DNA from 3 places in the Nesterenkonia lutea genome. Region 3 is predicted to be linked to each of the others. Evidence: riboswitches for the same ligand, from Rfam matches in the RefSeq annotation. Region 3 holds a riboswitch; each other region holds the start of a gene.
The links. Region 3 has a riboswitch for S-adenosylmethionine ahead of H4W27_RS07720 (LLM class flavin-dependent oxidoreductase). Riboswitches for the same ligand answer to the same signal wherever they lie in the genome.

Region 1 (6,367 bases), 540 kb from region 3:
TGAAATGAGTCAGCCGGGGCCCACATCTACTCCAGCACGATCCGATTCTGAAGGAGCATGAGAATGACCTATCCCACCACAGCAGAGGGCAGGCGCGAGATCCTGTTCAACGCCTTCGACATGAACTGCGTGGTCCACCAGTCCCCGGGCCTCTGGCGCCACCCTGAGGACCGTGCCCGCGAGTACAACACGATCGGCTATTGGACCGAGGTGGCGCAGATCCTGGAGCGCGGGCTCTTCGACGGCCTGTTCATCGCCGATGTCCTGGGCCCCTATGACGTGTTCGGCTCGAACCCGGACGCCGCCCTGCGCTCGGGCGCCCAGATCCCGCTGCAGGACCCGTTCCTGCTGGTCTCGGCGATGGCCGCCGTGACCAAGAACCTGGGCTTCGGCATCACCGCCGGCACCGCCTATGAGCACCCGTATCCGTTCTCCCGCCGGCTGGGCACGCTGGATCACCTCACCGGCGGTCGGGTGGGCTGGAACGTGGTCACCGGCTACCTGCCCTCCGCCGCGCAGAACATGGGCCAGGACGACCAGATGGAGCACGACCGGCGCTACGACCACGCCGACGAGTACCTGGAAGTGGTCTACAAGCTGCTCGAGGGCTCCTGGGAGGATGACGCCGTGGTGGCGGACAAGGCCTCCGGCGTCTTCACCGACCCCGCCAAGGTGCACCGGATCGAACATCAGGGGGAGTTCTTCAAGACCCCCGGCATCGGCGTCGTGGAGCCCTCCCCGCAGCGCACACCGGTGATCTATCAGGCAGGCGCCTCCGCCCGCGGGCGCGCCTTCGCCGGCAGGCATGCCGAGGCGGTGTTCATCAATCCGCCCACCAAGGAGCTCGCCAAGGCCTCCGTGGCGAAGATCCGTCAGTCAGTGGCAGAGGCCGGACGGGACCCCTACTCCGTGCGGATCTTCGCGATGCAGACCATCGTCACGGGTCGCGACGACGCCGCCGCGCAGGCCAAGTACGAGGATCTGGCTCAATACATCGATGCCGAGGGCGGACTGGTGCTGATGTCGGGCTGGATGGGGATCGATCTGAGCCAGTTCGACCTGGACCAGCCGATCGGGGATGTGGAGTCCAACGCCATCCAGTCCACCGTGGAGACCTTCCAGAAGGCCTCCGGCCGGGAGGACGAGGCCTGGACCGTCCGGCAGCTGGCCGAATGGGTCGGCGTCGGCGGATTCGGCCCGGTCATCGTCGGTGGCGGGGCCTCGGCGGCGCAGCAGCTCATCGAGTGGCAGGAGGAGACCGACGTGGACGGGTTCAACCTCGCGTATCACATCACTCCGGGCACCTTCGAGGACGTGGTGGAGCATGTGGTGCCCGAGCTGCAGAAGCTTGGCCGGTACAAGACCGAGTACACCGAGGGCACCCTGCGCAACAAGCTCTTCGGCGCTGGCGATCACCTGCCCGCAGAGCACCACGGAGCCCAGTTCCAGCTGCGCCGGAAGAGCTGACCGGCCCTTCTAGTGCGCAGAATACCGGGGCTTGCGCGATCTACCGGGCCGAGGTTCGGCTGGTAGAACGCGCAAGCCCTGGTAAAGCGCGGCCGGCGCGGGGGAGCGGAGGGTCAGGCCCAGGTCTTCAGCGCCTTGCGCTCGAGCAGGCCGAGCAGCGTATCGGTGAGCTTGCCCAGCAGGGCGAGCAGCACGATGGCCAGCAGCAGCCGGTCCGTGCGCCCGTTGTTCTGGGACTCGGTGAGCAGGAATCCGAGACCCTCGGAGGAGGCCAGCAGCTCGGCGGCCACCAGGAACAGCCACGCCTGGGCCAGTGCGAGCCGGAGACCGGAGAACACGCTGGGCACCACGGCGGGAAGCTGCACCGTCCCCAGCAGCCGCACTCCGTGGAAGCCGAAGGCGCGCCCGGCCTCGACCAGCTGAGCGTCCACATGGCGCAGCGCGGAGTGGATCGCGGTGAACACCGGGAAGAACGCGCCGATGGCGATCAGGATGACCTTTGAATCCTCATCGATGCCGACCCAGAGCAGCAGCAGCGGCACCCAGGCCAGGGACGGCACTGCCCGGAACGCGCCCACTGTGGGATGCAGCAGGCCGTCGGCGATGGAGGAGAGACCCAGAAGCGCCCCCAGCGCCAGTCCCAGGACGGCGCCGATGGCGAAGCCCAGCAGCACGCGCTGCAGAGAGATCGCCATGTGCTCGAAGAGCTCGCCCGATTCGAAGAGTCCCAGCCCGGCGCTGAACACCGCCTGCGGTGCGGGCAGCTGCACCTGGCTGAAGGTGCCGGTGACATCGGTGGCCAGCCACCACAGACCCAGCAGCAGCACCGGGACGACGGCGCCGATCAGCAGTCCGCCTCCCGGCACCTTCCTGGTGAGCCGGTTGCGGCGTCTCGGGGGCTTCGGGGTGGCATCGGGCACCGAGGCACCCGTGACGTAGAGGGTGTCTGTCACTCTTCGGTCTCCTCGATGTCAGCCTCGTCTGCGGCGTCCTCGGTGCCCTCGGCGTCGGTTGCTTCGCGGTTCTCGGCGAACTCGGGATGGAACAGCGACTCCAGCGCCTCGTCCACGTCATCCTGGCTGTCCACGTCGCCGTTCTCCACGAAGAACGGTCCGGCGGCCTCCATCGCGGCGTAGACGTCATCGCCGGGCACCGGATCGATGTCGAAGTTCGTGCGCTCGGTGATGACGGCCTCGGCGATCTCCGGCTCGATCCCGGCGTACTCCGCGAGGATCTCTGCAGTGCCCTCGGGGTTCTCGGTGGCCCATTCACGCGCCTGCTCGTAGACGTTGACCACGATCTGGGCGATGTCGGGGTGGTTCTCCACGAAGTCACCGGTCGCGTTGACCACCGAGTAGGTGTTGAAGTCGACGTTGCGGTAGAGCAGCTCGGCGCCGTCGGCCTCTGCTCCGGCCATGATGGGATCGAGGCCGGCCCAGGCGTCGACGTCGCCGTTGGCCAGCGCCTGGCGTCCGTCGGCATGCTGCAGGGCCTGGATCTCCACGTCGTCCACGCTGAGTCCCGCCTCCTGCAGGGAGCGAGCCATGAAGAAGTAGGGGTCCGTCGCCGGCGTGGCCGCGATCGATGCACCCTCGAGATCCTCCACCGATTCGATGTCCGAATCCTCGTTGATGACCAGGGCAGACCACTCAGGCTGATTCTCGATCATGATCGTGTGAGTGTCCGCGCCGACCGCGCGGTTGAGCAGCGCCGCGGATCCGGCGGTGGAGCCCACGTGGATGTTCTCGGCCCGGAGGTTCTCATTGGCGACGTTCGAGCCCTGGGACTGGACCCATTTGACGTCCACGTCGAGTTCCTCCAGCTCCTCCTCCAGCCAGCCGTTCTCCAGGATGATCAGGCTCAGCGGGTTGTAGGTGGCGAAGTCGATGTTCAGCGTCTCGAGCTGCTCGTCCTCGCCGCCATCGCTGCCGCAGGCGGTGGCGAGCAGGGCGACGGCGGCGGCGACCGAGACGGCCTTCGTGGCCGAGCCGCGGGAAGTGCCGAACGAGTGGGAAGCGGTGGTGCTGGGCATGGAGCGCCTTTCGGTTCTTCAACGGTGCAGCTTCGGATGAAGCTTCAGTGGTTATGTTCAGGGTTGGGCTTCAGCGAGCGGGGTGCCGCCGCGCGCATCCGCCCCAGGGCGGGCCGGCGGGCTGCTCGGATCGACCTGCGGCCCTCGGCGTGCGGAGAGGCTCCAGACGGCGACGGCGACGGTGCGGAGGTCAGTGGGTGTGGGAGTCCACGCCGAGGCCGGAGAACAGCTCCCCGCGCAGGGCAGCGAGCTCTGCGGAGGCGCGGTCTCGGGGGCGGGTTCCCGGCACTTCCAACAGCCGCGCGATCGTCGCACCTTCGGCTGCTGCGGGATCCTGCGGATTCCGGCCGAGCAGCAGGACCCGGTCCGCGAGCTGGAGCGCCTCGTCCACGTCGTGGGTGACCAGCAGCACAGTGGTGCCGGTCTGTGCATGGAGGTCGAGCAGCAGGTCCTGCATCTTCAGCCGCGTGAGGGCGTCCAGGGCGCCGAAGGGCTCATCGAGGAGCAGCACGCCGGGACGCCGAGCCAGTGCCCGCGCCAGTGAGGCGCGCTGGGCCATGCCCCCTGAGATCTCCCGCGGCCGCAGCGAGGCCCGGTCGCGAAGCCCTACCAGTTCCAGCAGCTCATCCACGCGTTCGCGCCCCTCGGCCTTGGACAGGCTGCGCGGCAGGCCGAGACTCACGTTCTTATAGATCGAGCGCCAGGGCAGCAGGCGCGGCTCCTGGAAGCCGACGGCGGTGCGCTCGTCATAGCGCTGCACCGGTGATCCGTCGATCAGGATCTGACCGGTGCTGCCGGTGTCGAGACCTCCGACGGCGCGCAGCAGAGTCGACTTCCCGCAGCCCGAGGACCCGAGGATGGCCAGCACCTCGCCGGGAGCGACGGTGAGACTGACATCGCGCAGCACGGTGTGCTCACCGAAGGAGCGACCGACGCCGTCGAGTCGAACATCGAGCGAGGTGTAGCCGGGTCGGCCGGTCGATGCCGCGCCGGAGCCGGAGGCGGGGGCACTGGAGCCGGTGGCAGCACCGGGTGCCGTCACGTCGTCCTCGGTCAGGGTGGAGGCAGGCGAAATCATCAGAGGAATACTCCCATCGATCCTGGCGGTAGCACCCGGCGAACAGGCACCTGATCAAGGTGCCCATACCCGGGTTGCTGCGGCGTCGACGAGCCAGATCTCTCGGCCGCTCGGGATGGTACGTCCACCAGGATACGCACAGGCCCAGAATCTGATCAAAATTGATTTCATTGGGTGAGACAAAACGACACAAAGAGCGTGGTCGTGCCCGGCCGGTCAGCGCGAGGCGCGGTGCAGCAGCTGGTCGATGATCGGATCGTTGACCCGCCGAGCCGTGCCATAGGCCGGGTAGTGGAACTGCATGAGGTTCGCATAGGGGTTCACGTCCAGCACCACGGCCTCCGCCGCACTTCCCAGATCCGGTGCGAGCATGTCCACCGCCCCCGCGCCCAGGCCGGGAACAGCCAGGAGCCCGTCTGCGGCGAGGTCTCGGAGCTCATCGCTGAGCAGCTCCAGGACATCGACGGCGAGCCCTCCGCCTCGAGCGGTGTCTGCCGTCGGGGTCAGGAGCTGCAGCGCGCCGCGCTCCGGAACGGTCTGCATCGTGATCCCCATCGGAGCGAGGAACGCGTCGGTGACTCGGGGCTGCCGGGCGGAGAGGTAAGCGTTGGGCCGGCGCCGCTCGAGCTCCGCGGCGGCGAGTTCTCCCACAGTGCTGAGTCCGTCGCCGATGACGTAGAACGGGACGCGGGCGACGGCGGCGACCACCGTCTCGCCGACCACATAGGCGCGGATGTCCAGGCCGGGCCGGTGCTCCTCCACCATGATCACGTACCGCGCGCTCGAGGTGGCCGAGCGTGCCGCCATCGCCGAGGTCCACGCCTGGCGCAGCTGCTCCTTCGTGGTCACAGCGGTGGTGATGCCGCGGCCTGCGCGCCCAGCGGAGGGTTTGACCGTCACCGGCCCGCCGGACTTCTTCAGATGCTGCACGGCGCGGCTGAACTCGGTGGGATTGATCGCCCGGCCCCTGGGGGTCGGGACCTCGGCCGCCTGCAGGTACTTCTTCGTCATGGCCTTGGAGGCGGAGACTCGGCGGGCCTGGTGGCTGACGAGGGAGGTCACCACAGTGTCCATCCCGCCGACCACCATCCCGGCGAGGAAGAAGAGGACGTTCGAATCGTTGATCTTGGTGATCGTCATCTTCTTGCGCCGGGCGGCGCGGTGGAGAAGCATCTCGTGGTCCATGATGTTCTGCCAGCGGTGCAGCTGATCGAAGGCCGGTTCGAGCTGCTCGGCGATGAACGTCTCGAGGGCCTGCGGCTCCGCGTCGAGCTCAAGTGCTGGGCGAGCTCGCCGGTCGGCCTCGGTCTGCCCGGGCTGGGTCTCCACTCTCATGGGGCTCAGATTATCGTGATGCACGAAGCAGGATCTCCTCAGCGATGGCCCCTGCGACGTCACGGGAGTCGCCGTAGGCGGGGAAGTGCGCGGGACTGATGTCTGCGTCAGGCAGAACTGCCCGGACGAAGGCTCCGTCGGCAGACCCCAGGTCGGGGATCTCGAGGTCGACGGCGGCCGCGTTGAGCCCCGGCACGGCGGCCACGGCCTCCACGGCCAGTTCATGCAGCGATTCGTGGATCGCTTCGGTCACGTCGACGCTCAGGCCTCCCGTGCGCATCTCCAGCGAGTCTCCCAGGCGCACCAGCTCCTGCGCCTCGGGAACCCGGGCGAGCTCCTCCGGCTGTTCGTGGAGGGTGGGCTGTGTCGCCTGCGTCGGAGGCGCGGCGAGCAGAACGTGCCTGCCGCGCGCCTGCGAGTCTCGTGCGATGAGTTCACGCAGGGTCGAGCGTCCG
Region 2 (6,367 bases), 1.2 Mb from region 3:
CGAGCCAATGAAGAGCTGGGCATCACGATCGTGGCCATCACCCATGAGATGGAGGTCATCAGGTCCATCGCTGACCGAGTCGCAGTGATGGACAACGGGCGAATCGTCGAGACAGGGCTCGTCTATGACGTCTTCTCCAGTCCGCGCGAGACGAAGGATGCCAGCTTCGTCGGTGCGGCCTTGAAGAACCGTCCCTCGGTCGAGGAGGTGGAATGGATTCGTCGCCACAGCTCCGGACGACTCATCGTGGTCTCGCTGCATGACGCAGGCGCGGTCAGCGCGGTGCTGGGAGAGGCCGCGTCCCATGGAGTCTCGTTCGAGATCGTTCATGGAGGCATGAGCACCACCAAGAACGCCTCCTATGGACTGCTGACCCTGGCCGTGGAAGGTGATCCCGAAGCAGTGAGAGCCTTCGTCGCGGCGCTCGACGCCGCCGGGGAAGTGCAGGAGGTGGACGCGTGATCGACACATACCAGGCTCTGGACTGGAGCTATTACGGGCCCGAGCTGGTTGAGGCCATCTTCGACACCATCTATATGGTGGCGTGGGCGTTCCTGCTCGGCGGGCTGATCGGACTCGCCATCGGACTCACGCTGTACACCACGCGAGAGGGCGGACTCCTCTCGAACAAGCCTGCCTGGATGGCGATGAACTTCATCGTGAACCTGATCCGTCCGGTGCCGTTCGTCATTCTTATCGCGGCGCTGCAGCCGGTCACCATCTTCGTGATCGGCTCCGGGATCGGAAATGACGCGGTGATCTTCGTCATGATCTGGGCCTCCACCTTCGCGATCGCGCGGATCGTGGAGCAGAACCTGGTCTCCATCGATCCCGGCGTGATCGAGGCCGCCCGCGCCATGGGCGCCTCCCGGCGGCGCATCATCCTCACCGTGCTGCTGCCGGAGGCGCTGGGCCCGCTGATCCTGGGGTATACCTTTGTGATCATCGCGCTCACCGACATGTCGGCTCTGGCAGGGATCATCGGCGGCGGCGGCATCGGCAACTTCGCCATCGTCGAGGGCTACAACAGGTTCCGCCCGGAGGTCACCTGGCTGGCGGTCATCGTGGTGATCGTCTTCGTCCAGTCGCTCCAGCTGGTGGGCAACTGGGCGGCACGCAAGGTCATGCGTCGATGAACGGCGCCGAGGGCTCCTGCCCCGAGGTGCGGCCCCGCAGAACAGCTCGAACAGCCCGAACAGCAGCCCCGAACAGCAGAAGGATTCATCGATGACGCTACGTTCCATCACCCTGGGAGACGGCCGCCATGCATTGGAGGTCTCGTCACTGGGCTACGGTGCAATGTCCCTCGCCGGAGCCTACGGATCCGTCACCGACGCGGGGGCTCAGGAGATATTGGAGCATGTGGCCGATCGCGGCATCACATTCCTCGACACGGCCAACATCTATGGCGATGGCGAGAGTGAGCGTCTGGTCGGTGAGTTCCTGCGGAACCGCCGGGAGCAGTTCGTCCTCGCCACGAAGGTCGGCATCGAGAAGGGCGCAGGGGTCGGCAGACGCCGGGCGCGGGGAGATGCCGCCTACATCAGAGAACAGATCGACCTGAGCCTCGCGCGTCTGGGCACCGACTACGTTGATCTGTACTACCTGCACCGAGTCGACCCGCAGACTCCGATCGAGGAGAGTGTGGGCGCGCTGAGCGACCTGGTCACCGCTGGCAAGGTGAGGCGGATCGGACTCTCCGAGGCCACGGCTGAGGAGATCCGGAGGGCACATGCAGTGCACCCCCTCACCGCCGTGCAGAGCGAATGGAGCCTCTTCGCCCGCGACGTCGAGGAATATGTCCTGCCGGCCTGCGCGGAGCTCGGCATCGGGTTCGTCCCCTATTCACCCGTGGGCCGAGGTCTCCTCACCGACCACTTCGACGCCCAGGCTCTGCCCGCGGAGGACGCACGCAGGTCCTTTCCCTGGTTCAGGCCGGAGAACCTGGAGCACAACCACGCGCTGGCCGGTGAACTGCGCCTGAACGCGCAGCGTCTCCAGCTGCCCACCGCCGGCCTCGCCATCGCCTGGCTCTACCAGCAGGCCCAGGCTCGCGGCGTCGCGATCTCCCCCATTCCTGGGACCCGGTCTGCGTCGCACTGGGACGAGCTGCAGCGCGGGGCCGCGCAGCTGGAGCTCACCGGTGAGATCTCGGGGGAGCTTGATGCTCTCGCGGGACGGGTCCACGGTGATCGCAGCTTCGATCCCGCGTGGGTCTCCGGCGGGCGAGAGAACCTTCTCCCTCGCGACTGAGCCACTCCAAGCCCCTAAAAATGTTATATGAACATTTAATTCTTAATATGTGACAAAGCGCCTCCGCGGGCTTAGTCTCGTAGCTGTATCAACCATCAAGAGCGACTGAGAGATCTGGCTCAGTGACGTCGCAGCAACCCAAGTCGTGAACATTCACGTCGATACGGTGCTCCCGCCAGGACCGATGGAGAAAGGCAGGAATGTATGACTCGTCATGACCGTCCGCTGATACTGAGCCTCTTCGAGATGGGCTCGGTGGTGCACCTCTCGCCCGGAACGTGGACTCACCCTGAGGACCGGCGCCACGGCGTCGACAGTCTGTCCTTCTGGCGGGAGCTGGGCGGCATTCTCGAGCAGGGTCGATTCGACCAGCTGTTCCTCGCCGATGTGGTCGGCGCCTACGACAGCGCCGAGGACGGGCTGCGCAGCCCGGTGAGCCAGGGGTACCAGATACCTGCTCTGGACCCGCTGATCCTCCTCGGCGCACTGGCAGAATCCACCGATCACCTGGGGCTCGCCGCCACCTTCTCCACCACCTACGAGCCGCCGTTCGCCTTCGCTCGTCGCCTCGCGACCCTGGACGCGCTCTCCGAAGGGCGGATCGCCTGGAATGTGGTGACCTCGTACCTGAAGAACGCGGCGCAGAACTTCGGACTCCCGGACCAGGTCCAGCACGACACGCGCTATGAGATCGCGGACGAATTCCTCGACGTGGTCTACAAGCTGCTCCTGGGATCCTGGGACTCCGACGCGGTCCTGGGTGACACCCAGACTCGCACCTGGGCAGACCCGGACAAGGTGCGCTACATCGACCACAAGGGCCGTCACTTCTCGGTGCGTGGGCCACATCTGGTGGCACCGTCCCCGCAGCGCCTGCCGGTGATCTTCCAGGCGGGGAGCTCCCTGACCGGGATGGCATTCGCCGGCAGACATGCCGAGGTGGTGTTCCTGGGTGGGAACTCACCGGAGGCGATCCGGGCCAATGTGGAGACCATCAAGTCGCACGCCGCCGCTTCAGGACGAGATCCGGATCAGTTGCGCTTCCTGGCCGCGGCCCAGGTCATCGTGGCACCCACCGAGGAACAGGCCCACGCGAAGGCCGCGGAGATCGACCGTTGCCGCAGCGACTGGGCCGCCCTGCAGAAGAACGGGCGCATCCCGGGCCTGGAAAGGTATCCGCACGAGGAGCTCGTCGCTGACATCATCCGTCGCCGAGACCCCGGTCACGAGATCCTCATCCGCGGGTGGCGCGAGGGCCAGCGGGTCAAGGACCTTCGCGGTTCAGCCGGGGCCGGTGGACGAGCCAGAAACGGTCTCCGCGTGGTGGGCACCGGGGCTCAGGCTGCGGATGCGCTGACTCACTGGGCTCACGAGTCTGGTCTTGATGGCTTCAACATCGGCAATCAGATCAGCTTCGGCACCATCAGGGACTTCGTGGAACTGGTCGTCCCGGTGCTCCAGCGACGAGGCCTCGCCCGGACCGAATACACGCCCGGCCAGACCCTCCGCGAGCGCCTGCTCGGCGCAGGACCCGGCCCCCACAGCACACACCCCTCGAGCCGCTACCTGGATCCCTCCAACCTGAAGCTCCCGGCCGCACCCTTCGGCGCGCGCCTGACCCCAGCCTGAGCGATCCCCGCCGGCCCCGAACCCTTCACTTGAGGATCACCATGACACTTCATCACCCAGACCTGCACACCGACGCCGCCCCGGGCTACCCGGAACTCCATGAACGCTACGCCGAGGTCTTCCACCGGATCGCGCAGGGCGCCCTCGAGCGTGAACAAGGACGGATCCTTCCGTTCGAACAGGTCGAGTGGCTGCGGCACGCCGGCTTCGGCGCCCTGCGAGTCCCTCGCCATCTCGGAGGAGAAGGCGTCCCGGCGCAGACCCTGTTCCGGCTGCTCATCGACCTCGCCCAGTCTGACCCGCACGTGGCGCACCTGTGGCGCGGCCACTTCGCGTTCCTGGAAGCCCACCTGAGCAGCGGCGATTCCGCGGAGAGGGCCTTCTGGTCGAATCAGGCCGTGGAGCATCGCGCGATCATCGGCAACGCCCAGAGCGAACAGGGCATTGAAAGCTGGGAGAAGCAGACCACCACTCTGAGCCGTCACGCCGATGGGACGCTGCGACTCGACGGCAAGAAGTACTACAGCACCGGCACCCTGTTCGCGGACTGGGTCAACGTCACCACCCGCTACGGGGAAGAGTTCGCGAGCTTCCCGGTCAGGACCGATGCCCCCGGGCTGGTGCGCATCGACGACTGGGATGGTTTTGGGCAGCGACTCACCGGCACCGGGACCACCACCTTCGACCAGGTGCCGGTCGAGGAGGCACATCTGACGGTCCACGCGGCAGACCAGCGTCCCATCACGCACATGATCGGCTTCTACCAGCTGCACCTGCTCGCGGTGCTTGCCGGGATCGGCCGCCGCGCGGTGGATGACATCGTGACCCACATCCAGTCCAGCACCCGCCGACCCCTGGGGGCGCCCGCCGGGGTCACCCCCGCGTCTGACCCGCTGAACCAGGCCGTCATCGGTCGCGCCTCCGCGAAGGTGAAGGCAGTGCAGGCCTCCGTGCTGGACGCAGCGGCAGACCTGGAGCGCGCTTGGCAGGCACGGCACGGTGCCGAAGGTGCCGAAGCTGCCGAAGCTGCCGCTGATCGAGCGAACCTCTCGGTCTACCAGGCTCAGGTGGTGGCCATTCCACTGGTCCTGGAAGCCACCACGTCAATCTTCGATGCCACGGGAGCATCCAGCACGTCGGTGAGCAAGCTGCTGGACCGGCACTGGCGCAACGCCAGAACCATCTCCTCGCACAACCCGCTTCCGCGCAAGGAACAGTGGGTCGGCGGCTATGAGCTGCTCGGCACGCTTTCCTATCCGTGGCAGCTCCTTGACTCACACGCCGCAGGAGAACCTGAACGGGCTGCGTGAAGCCGCGAATCCCACACCGGCCCTCCGGTGGTCTTCCCCAACGCTGACTGTTCCGCGGTCTGCATCACCCCTCTCCACAGCGTCGCGCTGTCCGTCGGAATCGCTGATCGATCACCGGAGACTGGTGATCACCTGCAGTCAGCAGCGGTCATCAGTCGTCAGGCTCACGGAGTCTCGAATCCCGCTTCTCTGAAGCTCGAATATCCCGAGCGCCGGGCGACCGTCACGGAAGGCACAGTCATGGAAGTCACGATCACGGAGACGACATCAGCGCAAACCCGTCCGCAGGTGCCCGGGTATTCGATGCAGCAGCTCCATCAGGAGGAAGAAGGCCTCGCCACCGCTGAATATGGCATTGTCATGCTCGCCGCCGTGGGGTTCGCCGGGCTGCTGGTGGCCGTGCTGAGCTCTGACACCGCCCGCGGGCTGCTGACCGGCATCGTCGAACGTGCGTTGTCCTTCTGAGCCGCTCTGCACCCGCCGGGACGTTGCTGCGCACCCGAGCTCTGCTGCCGAGCGGGGCTCCATCAGTGCGGAGTTCGCGCTCGCGCTGCCCGGCGTGATCCTGGTCCTGCTGCTCGTGCTCTCCTTCGCGATGCAGGGCGCCGCTCAGGTCTCTCTGGAGGAGGGCGCGAGGGTCGCCGCCCGCGAACTGGCCCGTGGGGAGTCCGCCGTCTCTGCTGAGGCTGCGGCGCGGCGGGTCTCCGGGGAGAGGACCGCCTTCCGACTGGATCGGGAGGACCCCTATGTCACGGTCGTCCTGTCGCGGCCGGTGCGCGTGCTGGGCTGGCTGGAGCTCGACGCGACTCAGGATGCACGGGCCACGGCCCGTGTAGAGGTTTCACCATGATGCGTTCAGCATCACCGGCTCGGGACCTCTCGGGACAGCGCAGGTCGGGACAGCGCGGGTCAGGAACGGTGCTGGCACTGGCGCTCATCATGACGCTGCTGATCCTGCTGGGTGCCGTGTACGCCCTAAGCCTGGTGGCAGTGTCCTCCGCGCAGGCTGCTCGCGGAGCCGATATGGCGGCCCTGGCGGCGGCGGACGCGGCCCGCGGCCTGACCCAGAGGGATCCCTGCACGGTGGCGCTGGCCCTCGCGGAGCGCAATGGCGTGGAGCTCACCAGTTGCACGGTCACTGGCCCACACGGTACTGAGGTGGTGGTTCGCAGCGC
Region 3 (6,367 bases):
CCTCGAGCGGTTCCGTGAACACGTTGGAGGGAGTCAGGGTCATGCGTCAGCCCTCTTCTTCTGTGATGGATTCATCAGCGACAGATTCATCAGCGGCGGATTCATCTGTGCCGGATTCTTCGGTGACGAAATAGGCGTCGTGGAAGACCGGGCCACCCTGGGACTCCTCGAGCCAGACGCCGCTGAGCTCCTCAGAGACGGCGATGGTGTTGGTCTGGGTGTAGAGCCCGATGGCGGGGGCGAGCTCGCTGAGCTCGTACTGCGCCTGGGAGAAGTGCTCGGTGACCTCCTCCGATGTCGGGGCCTGCAGCGCCTGTTGGATCGTGGAGAAGACTCCCTGATCTGCCAGGAACGTGGTGTTCGCGCCGTTGGGCGCCTCTTCGGTGCCCGGGCGGTAGTTGATGTTGAGGATGCCGGCATGCGGGCTGGTCCAATAACCGACCTGCGCGTCATAGGCGTCCGGGCCGGAGAAGGCTCCCGAGGAGTTCTCCGAGGGGGTGAGCGGGCGCAGCTGGATGTCGAAGCCGGCGGCGCGCGCCTGCTCCTGGAAGTTCTGGATCGCGGTGTTCCCGTCGGGGGTGACGATGGTGTTCAACCCGTAGGTGAACAGCACCTCCAGGCGTTCCCCGTCCTTGATCCGCGTGCCGTCCTCGGCACGTTCGGTCCAGCCGGCCTCGTCCAGGAGCTCATTGGCACGGTGAAGATCAAAGGGGTACTCGGTGGCCGCGTCGACGTCGTAACCCGGGGTGCTCTGGGACAGATACCCGCTGGGTTCGAAGGGGACCGTGCCCAGGAACGCCGACTCGATGTTGGCTTCCCGATCGGTGGCGAAGCTCAATGCCTGGCGGACCTGCTGATCGGCGAAGACGCCCTTCTCAGTGTTGAGGTTGATCACCACGGGCCGGCCCGGAGTGATGTACTGCTCGAAGTCGAAACGCTCCTTGACCTCGGCGATGTTCACCGCAGGGACCTCCCCGATCACGTCGCTCTCCTCGGAGAGCAGCGAGCCGTAGCGCGAGGTGTTGTCCGGGATGAAGCTCCACCGGATCCCCTCCACATAGGCCGGACCCTGGTGCTTCGCGTTCGCAGGGGCGGAGTTGTAGTCCTCATTGCGGGCGAACTCGAGGTACTGGCCGCTCTCCCAGGCCTGCACGGTGAAGGGACCCGAGCCGATGGGGGCTCTGCAGTTCTCCTCATCGCTGCGGGTCTCCAGTGCGGTGGGCGACTGAATGCCGAAATAGGACTGGGACAAGGTGGAGAGGAAGGGCGAGAACGGGGCGGAGAGCTGGATCTCGACGGTGTGCTCATCCACTGCGGTGGCTTCTTCATAGAAGCCGCCCAGGTGTGCGGCGGCGGTGCCGTTGCCGCCGTCGAGCCAGTAGTCGAAGTTGTGCGCCACGGCCTGGCCGTTGACGGGTGTGCCGTCGGTGAAGGAGACGTCTTCGCGCAGATCCAGCGTCCAGACCAGCTGATCCTCGGAGACCTCCCAGTCGGTGGCGAGCCAGGGGACGATCTCGCCCTCGTCATCCTGAGAGACGAGGGAGTCCAGGATCTGGCGCGCGGTGAAGTTCTCCTGGATCCACCCGCCGAAGACGCACTTGGGCTCTTGGAGGTGCCCGTATTCGATGATGCCGCCGGACTGGGGATCGTCAGTGGACTGCCGGTCCGCGACCTGTTCGGTGCTGACCAGGCCGGAGGTGCCGCTGCATGCGGTGAGTACGGCTGCGCTGAGGAGCGCTGCTGCACCCATGGGAAGTCTGGATCTCCACTTGTTTTTGGGTGCGTTCGGGGAGGGCGGGGTGGTCATGGTGCTCCTTCTCGGAGTGGTTCAGACGGGAGGAATGGTGGTGCGCGAGGCTCAGACGGTGGCGGGGACCGCGGCGAATGCTCCGCGGTAGCGGGCGCCCGGGTGGGTCTCGGGCAGCCGGTCGCGACCGAAGAGCTTCTGCCGCAGCGTGCCCGGGGTGTATTCGCGCTGGGCGAGGCCTCGCTCGCGCAGGACGGGCAGCACCTTGTCGGCGAACTCCTGGAAGGATCCGGGGATCACCCAGTTGACGACGTTCACGCCGTCCACGCCGGCGGCCTGCCACAGTTCCAGCTGATCGGCGATCTGCTCAGGCGTGCCGACGATCCGGTTGTTGCGGTTGGAGCGCCAGGCGATGTCGGCTACCAGAGGTTCACGGTCGGTGATCGTCTTGGACGCCCACTCGGTGAACCCACGCCGGGTGTTGGTCTGCACGTCCTTCAGCGGCGTCTCGGGTGGGTAGACGCGTCCGTCCGGGTCCACCAGGGCCGCGTGCGCGAGGTAGCCGTCCAGCGAGACGTATTCTTCGGCTTCCTTGAGCTTCCGCTGAGCTTCTTCCTCGGTGTCTCCGATGATGAAGCTCAGGCCCTGGAAGAACTTGATATCCCCCGCTGCGCGTCCGGCTTCCACGGCGCGAGCGCGGGTGTCCTCGATCTGGAACCTCGCCGCCTCTGCGTTCGGAGCCCCCAGGAAGACAGCTTCGGCGTTGCGGGCGGCGAAGTCGCGACCCGAGGCGGAAGAGCCGGCCTGGAAGAGGACGGGGGTGCGCTGCGGCGACGGCGAGGGAAGATGCGGGCCCTCCACCGAATAGCGTTCGCCCTGGTGGTAGATCTTGTGCACCTTGTCAGGGTCCGAGTACTGGGATCCCGCACGATCCTTGATCACTGCGTCGTCCTCCCAGGAGCCTTCCCAGAGCTTGTAGGTCACATCGACGTACTCATCGGCCCAGCGGTAGCGCTCGGAGTGCTCGGTGAGTCGAGGCATGCCGTAGTTGCGGGAGCCGTTGTCCTGCATCCCGGTGACGATGTTCCAGGCGATCCGACCCTTGGAGATGTGGTCCAGCGTGGAGATCTGCCGGGCGAACTGGAACGGATGCGACTGGAAGACGTTGGATGTGGTGGCCAGACCGATGTTCTCGGTCACCACGGCCAGGGCGCCCAGCAGCACGGTCGGATCGTTGGACGGGATCTGCAGCCCCTCGTTGAGGTACACCGAGTAGTCCGCGTCGGAGTCGCCGTAGTGGCCCGAGACATCGGCGAAGAACATCGCGTCGAACTTCGCCTCCTCCAGGATCTTGGCCAGGTTGATCCAGGTGTCCACGTCGGTGAACTCCGTCTGCTGCGCATCCTCGCGGCGCCACTGGCCGTGGTGGATGTGACTGTTCGTGTTCATCACGAAGGCATTGAAGTGCAGCGGGGCGCGTGCCGGAGTCTGCTCGGGCATGAAGTGTCCACGTCTCTCTCTGACCGTGGCGCTCCTGGGCCGCTCCGCTGAGAGAGCTGCCGCAGGGGCACCGTACTTGCCCGGGACGGTGTTGACACCGGGCCGAATCATCACCTGGAGCACCCCACTACGGTGAGAGGGTTGCTGTCCGGACAGCCAGGGCTGTCGTCCGGATCTCGTGATTCTGTAGCTCAGCCTAGAGAGTGATCCGCCTGATCACAAGTGGTGAACATAGTTGTTAACATAAAGTGACACATTGCATCATCTTTCGACACAGGGACTCTCCTCTGCGGCTCCACGACCGCGCGAATCGCGCCCACCTGCTCCGGCGGTTCGAAGAGGATCTCGACCCCCGCTGGCTCGTCAGAAACCCGATGTCAGACCACCTCGATTTAAACCTCAATGCTAGGCAGCTGCCACATGTGCGACTTCCCTTAACACCGCCACTTCACCTAGGTTCGAACATATATAGGGCAACAGTCGACAACGGAGTGATGCGCGTGAGCCTGTCCAACACCGATCCGTCACAGTTCAAACACACAGCAGATCCTGAGCAGAATACTCCGCTCTACGGCGCCACGCTGGGCCAAGCCGTGCGGCGGTTCTTCGGCAAGTACGCGCATTTCAAGGGGTACGCCTCGCGCAGCGAATACTGGTGGGTACAGCTCTTCACGAACGTCGTCAGCGGGCTGATCGCGATCCCCTACCTGCGCACATATGATCCTGCGCTGGGCTACTTCGACCTGACTCAGGGCACCGGAAACGTCGAGGGACTCGTCCTCATGAGCGCGCTCGCGGCTTTCATCTGGGGCGTCGTGACGGTCCTTCCGATGCTTGCCCTTAGCTGGCGAAGGCTGCACGACGCAGGACTCCCAGGACCTATGTACTTCCTGTGGCTGATCCCCTTCATCGGCCCGATCATCGTGCTGGTCCTGATGATCCTGCCGACTCGGCCTGAGAAGCACATCCATGCCTGGGAGTACCCGACGGAACCATCGGCCGAGGCACAGAATGTAGGACGTCCCCTCCCCTAGGCTCTCTTCTTCGTCAGTGCGGCCTCACGATTCCAGCAGCCGCTTCCGTTCGGTCTCCACGTCATAGTCCGCCGCGGGCCAGCGCAGGTTCAGATCCGCGAACGCCGCGATGAGCAGCTCCTGCACCGCCAGTCGGGAGTACCACTTGCGGTCTGCGCCGATCACATGCCAGGGCGCGTGGTCGGCGTCGGTGGCTTCCAGCAGATACGCGTGGATCGACTGGTAGAGGGAGAACTGAGCGCGGGAATCGGCGTCGGAGGGGTCGTACTTCCAGTGCTTCTCCTCGCGGTCCAGCCGGGAGATCAGCCGATCCAGCTGCTCCTCCGGGGAGACATGCAGCATGACCTTGATGATCACGAACCCCTGACGAACCAGTTCAAGCTCGAAGAGCTTCAGCGCCTCAGTGCGGCGCTCCAGCTCCTCCGTGCTCTCGCTGCCGGTGATGGTGGGAACCAGCACGTCCTCGTAGTGCGAGCGGTCAAAGACTCCCACATGCCCTGGCCGCGGGAGCCTGCGGATCACGCGCTCCAGGTAGTGCTCGCCGTTCTCCTCGGGGGTGGGCTTGCCGAACCCGGCCACCTCCACGCCCATGGGGTCCATGGAGCTGACCACCTGCTTGACCACTCCACCTTTGCCGGCGGCATCCATGCCCTGCAGGATCAGCAGCACGCGCGGTCCGCGGGCCAGGCCGCTGAGGGCGCTCTCCACCTCGGGAGAGAACAGCTCCTCGCGGCGGGCCTTCTCCTGCGGGGAGCGGCGCGGCACCCGGGCGGCGATCGCCTTGGCCACCTCCCGCTGCTCGGCCTCCGGGGCGGAGACCACGTGGGCCCACATGAGCTCCTGCAGATCAGCCAGCATCTCGGCGCGTTCGGCGAGCGCGTCCTCGCCGTCGTCCTTCTTGCCCTTGAAGCCCACCTTCTTGCGAGTCGGTGCGTCGGGGAGGCTGAACGGGGAGGCGAACTGGCTGACCCGCCAGAGGCTGCGGGGGTCGCCCTCGAACGGGGTCTTCTTCGCACCCTTGGGCCCCCGCACACCGGTCAGCGAAACATCGAGAGGGGCGGGGTTCTGATCATTCTTGGGCAAGGCGTCTCCTTGTGGCGAGTGGTCTGAGGGCAAGTATGTCAGCCGAACTGGCGCGGTGACCTGCGGAGGAAGTCATCGGCGATGTCGTTGAACTGCGACCACTTCACCCCTTCGTGGGAGTTGATGTGCTCGATCAGCCGCTCCAGCATCAGCAGCACCTGCGGACGCCCGGAGACGTCCGGGTGGATGGTGATGGTGAAGACCGCGTAGTCACTCTCCCGGTAGACCCAGTCGAACTGGTCGCGCCAGATCTCCTCGAGCTGGCGCGGGTTCACGAAGCCGTGGCTGTTGGGACTGGACTTGATGAACATCATCGGCGGCAGGTCATCGAGGTACCAGGAGGCCGGGATCTCGACCAGATCGGTCTCCTCCCCCCGGATGAGCGGCTTCATCCAACTGCTGGCAGGCTTGTCGTAGTCGATCTTGGACTGTTCCCAGTTGTCCCCGGCGCGCACGTAGTAGGGCTCGAAGTCCCGGTGCATCAGCGAGTGGTCGTATTTGATGCCCTGTTCCAGCAAGAGCTCATTGGTGATGGCGGAGAACTCCCACCACGGGGCCACATATCCGGTGGGGCGGCGTCCGGCGCGCTTCTCGATCAGGTCGATGCAGTAGGTCAGGATCTCGGTCTCCTGCTCGCGGGTCATCGCGATCGGGTTCTCGTGGCTGTAGCCATGCACCCCGATCTCGTGGCCGGCGGCGACCACCTGGTCAAACTGCTGGGGGAAGGTCTCGATGGAATGTCCGGGCCAGAACCAGGTGGAGGGAAGGTCATACTTCGCCAGCAGCTTGTTCAGCCGGGGCACCCCGACCTCGCCGGCGAACATGCCGCGGGAGATGTCGCCCGGGGAGTCCTCCCCGCCATAGGAGCCCAGCCAGCCGCCGACCGCGTCGACGTCGATACCGAGGGCTACATAGATCTCTTTGGCCATGATGCGCCACCTCTCTTCTGTGTTGTGCGGTTTCTGATTGCGCCAGTGGTCTTCTGCGTCTATCCCGCCGAGGT

Region 1: it holds a riboswitch for S-adenosylmethionine, as region 3 does, so the genes downstream of both, H4W27_RS10160 (ABC transporter ATP-binding protein) here and H4W27_RS07720 (LLM class flavin-dependent oxidoreductase) in region 3, are expected to answer to the same signal.
Region 2: it holds a riboswitch for S-adenosylmethionine, as region 3 does, so the genes downstream of both, H4W27_RS13030 (NtaA/DmoA family FMN-dependent monooxygenase) here and H4W27_RS07720 (LLM class flavin-dependent oxidoreductase) in region 3, are expected to answer to the same signal.

What each region holds. Positions count from the first base shown of each region.
Region 1 is NZ_JADBED010000001.1:2,223,897-2,230,263, reverse strand. Features, by position in the region: gene H4W27_RS10180 (carbohydrate ABC transporter permease) at 1-8, shown strand, start outside; gene H4W27_RS10175 (LLM class flavin-dependent oxidoreductase) at 64-1,467, shown strand; gene H4W27_RS10170 (ABC transporter permease) at 1,581-2,420, opposite strand; gene H4W27_RS10165 (aliphatic sulfonate ABC transporter substrate-binding protein) at 2,417-3,499, opposite strand; gene H4W27_RS10160 (ABC transporter ATP-binding protein) at 3,690-4,577, opposite strand; SAM riboswitch class I at 4,588-4,699, opposite strand; gene H4W27_RS10155 (ATP-binding protein) at 4,794-5,912, opposite strand; gene H4W27_RS10150 (hypothetical protein) at 5,923-6,367, opposite strand, start outside.
Region 2 is NZ_JADBED010000001.1:2,851,849-2,858,215, reverse strand. Features, by position in the region: gene H4W27_RS13045 (methionine ABC transporter ATP-binding protein) at 1-462, shown strand, start outside; gene H4W27_RS13040 (methionine ABC transporter permease) at 459-1,136, shown strand; gene H4W27_RS13035 (aldo/keto reductase) at 1,228-2,253, shown strand; SAM riboswitch class I at 2,343-2,444, shown strand; gene H4W27_RS13030 (NtaA/DmoA family FMN-dependent monooxygenase) at 2,458-3,882, shown strand; gene H4W27_RS13025 (acyl-CoA dehydrogenase family protein) at 3,924-5,192, shown strand; gene H4W27_RS13020 (DUF4244 domain-containing protein) at 5,433-5,657, shown strand; gene H4W27_RS13015 (TadE family type IV pilus minor pilin) at 5,641-6,042, shown strand; gene H4W27_RS13010 (Rv3654c family TadE-like protein) at 6,039-6,367, shown strand, end outside.
Region 3 is NZ_JADBED010000001.1:1,687,456-1,693,822, forward strand. Features, by position in the region: gene H4W27_RS07710 (ABC transporter permease) at 1-43, opposite strand, end outside; gene H4W27_RS07715 (ABC transporter substrate-binding protein) at 47-1,750, opposite strand; gene H4W27_RS07720 (LLM class flavin-dependent oxidoreductase) at 1,859-3,247, opposite strand; SAM riboswitch class IV at 3,315-3,431, opposite strand; gene H4W27_RS07725 (DUF805 domain-containing protein) at 3,748-4,281, shown strand; gene H4W27_RS07730 (PPK2 family polyphosphate kinase) at 4,306-5,364, opposite strand; gene H4W27_RS07735 (polysaccharide deacetylase family protein) at 5,403-6,293, opposite strand; gene H4W27_RS07740 (asparaginase) at 6,353-6,367, opposite strand, start outside.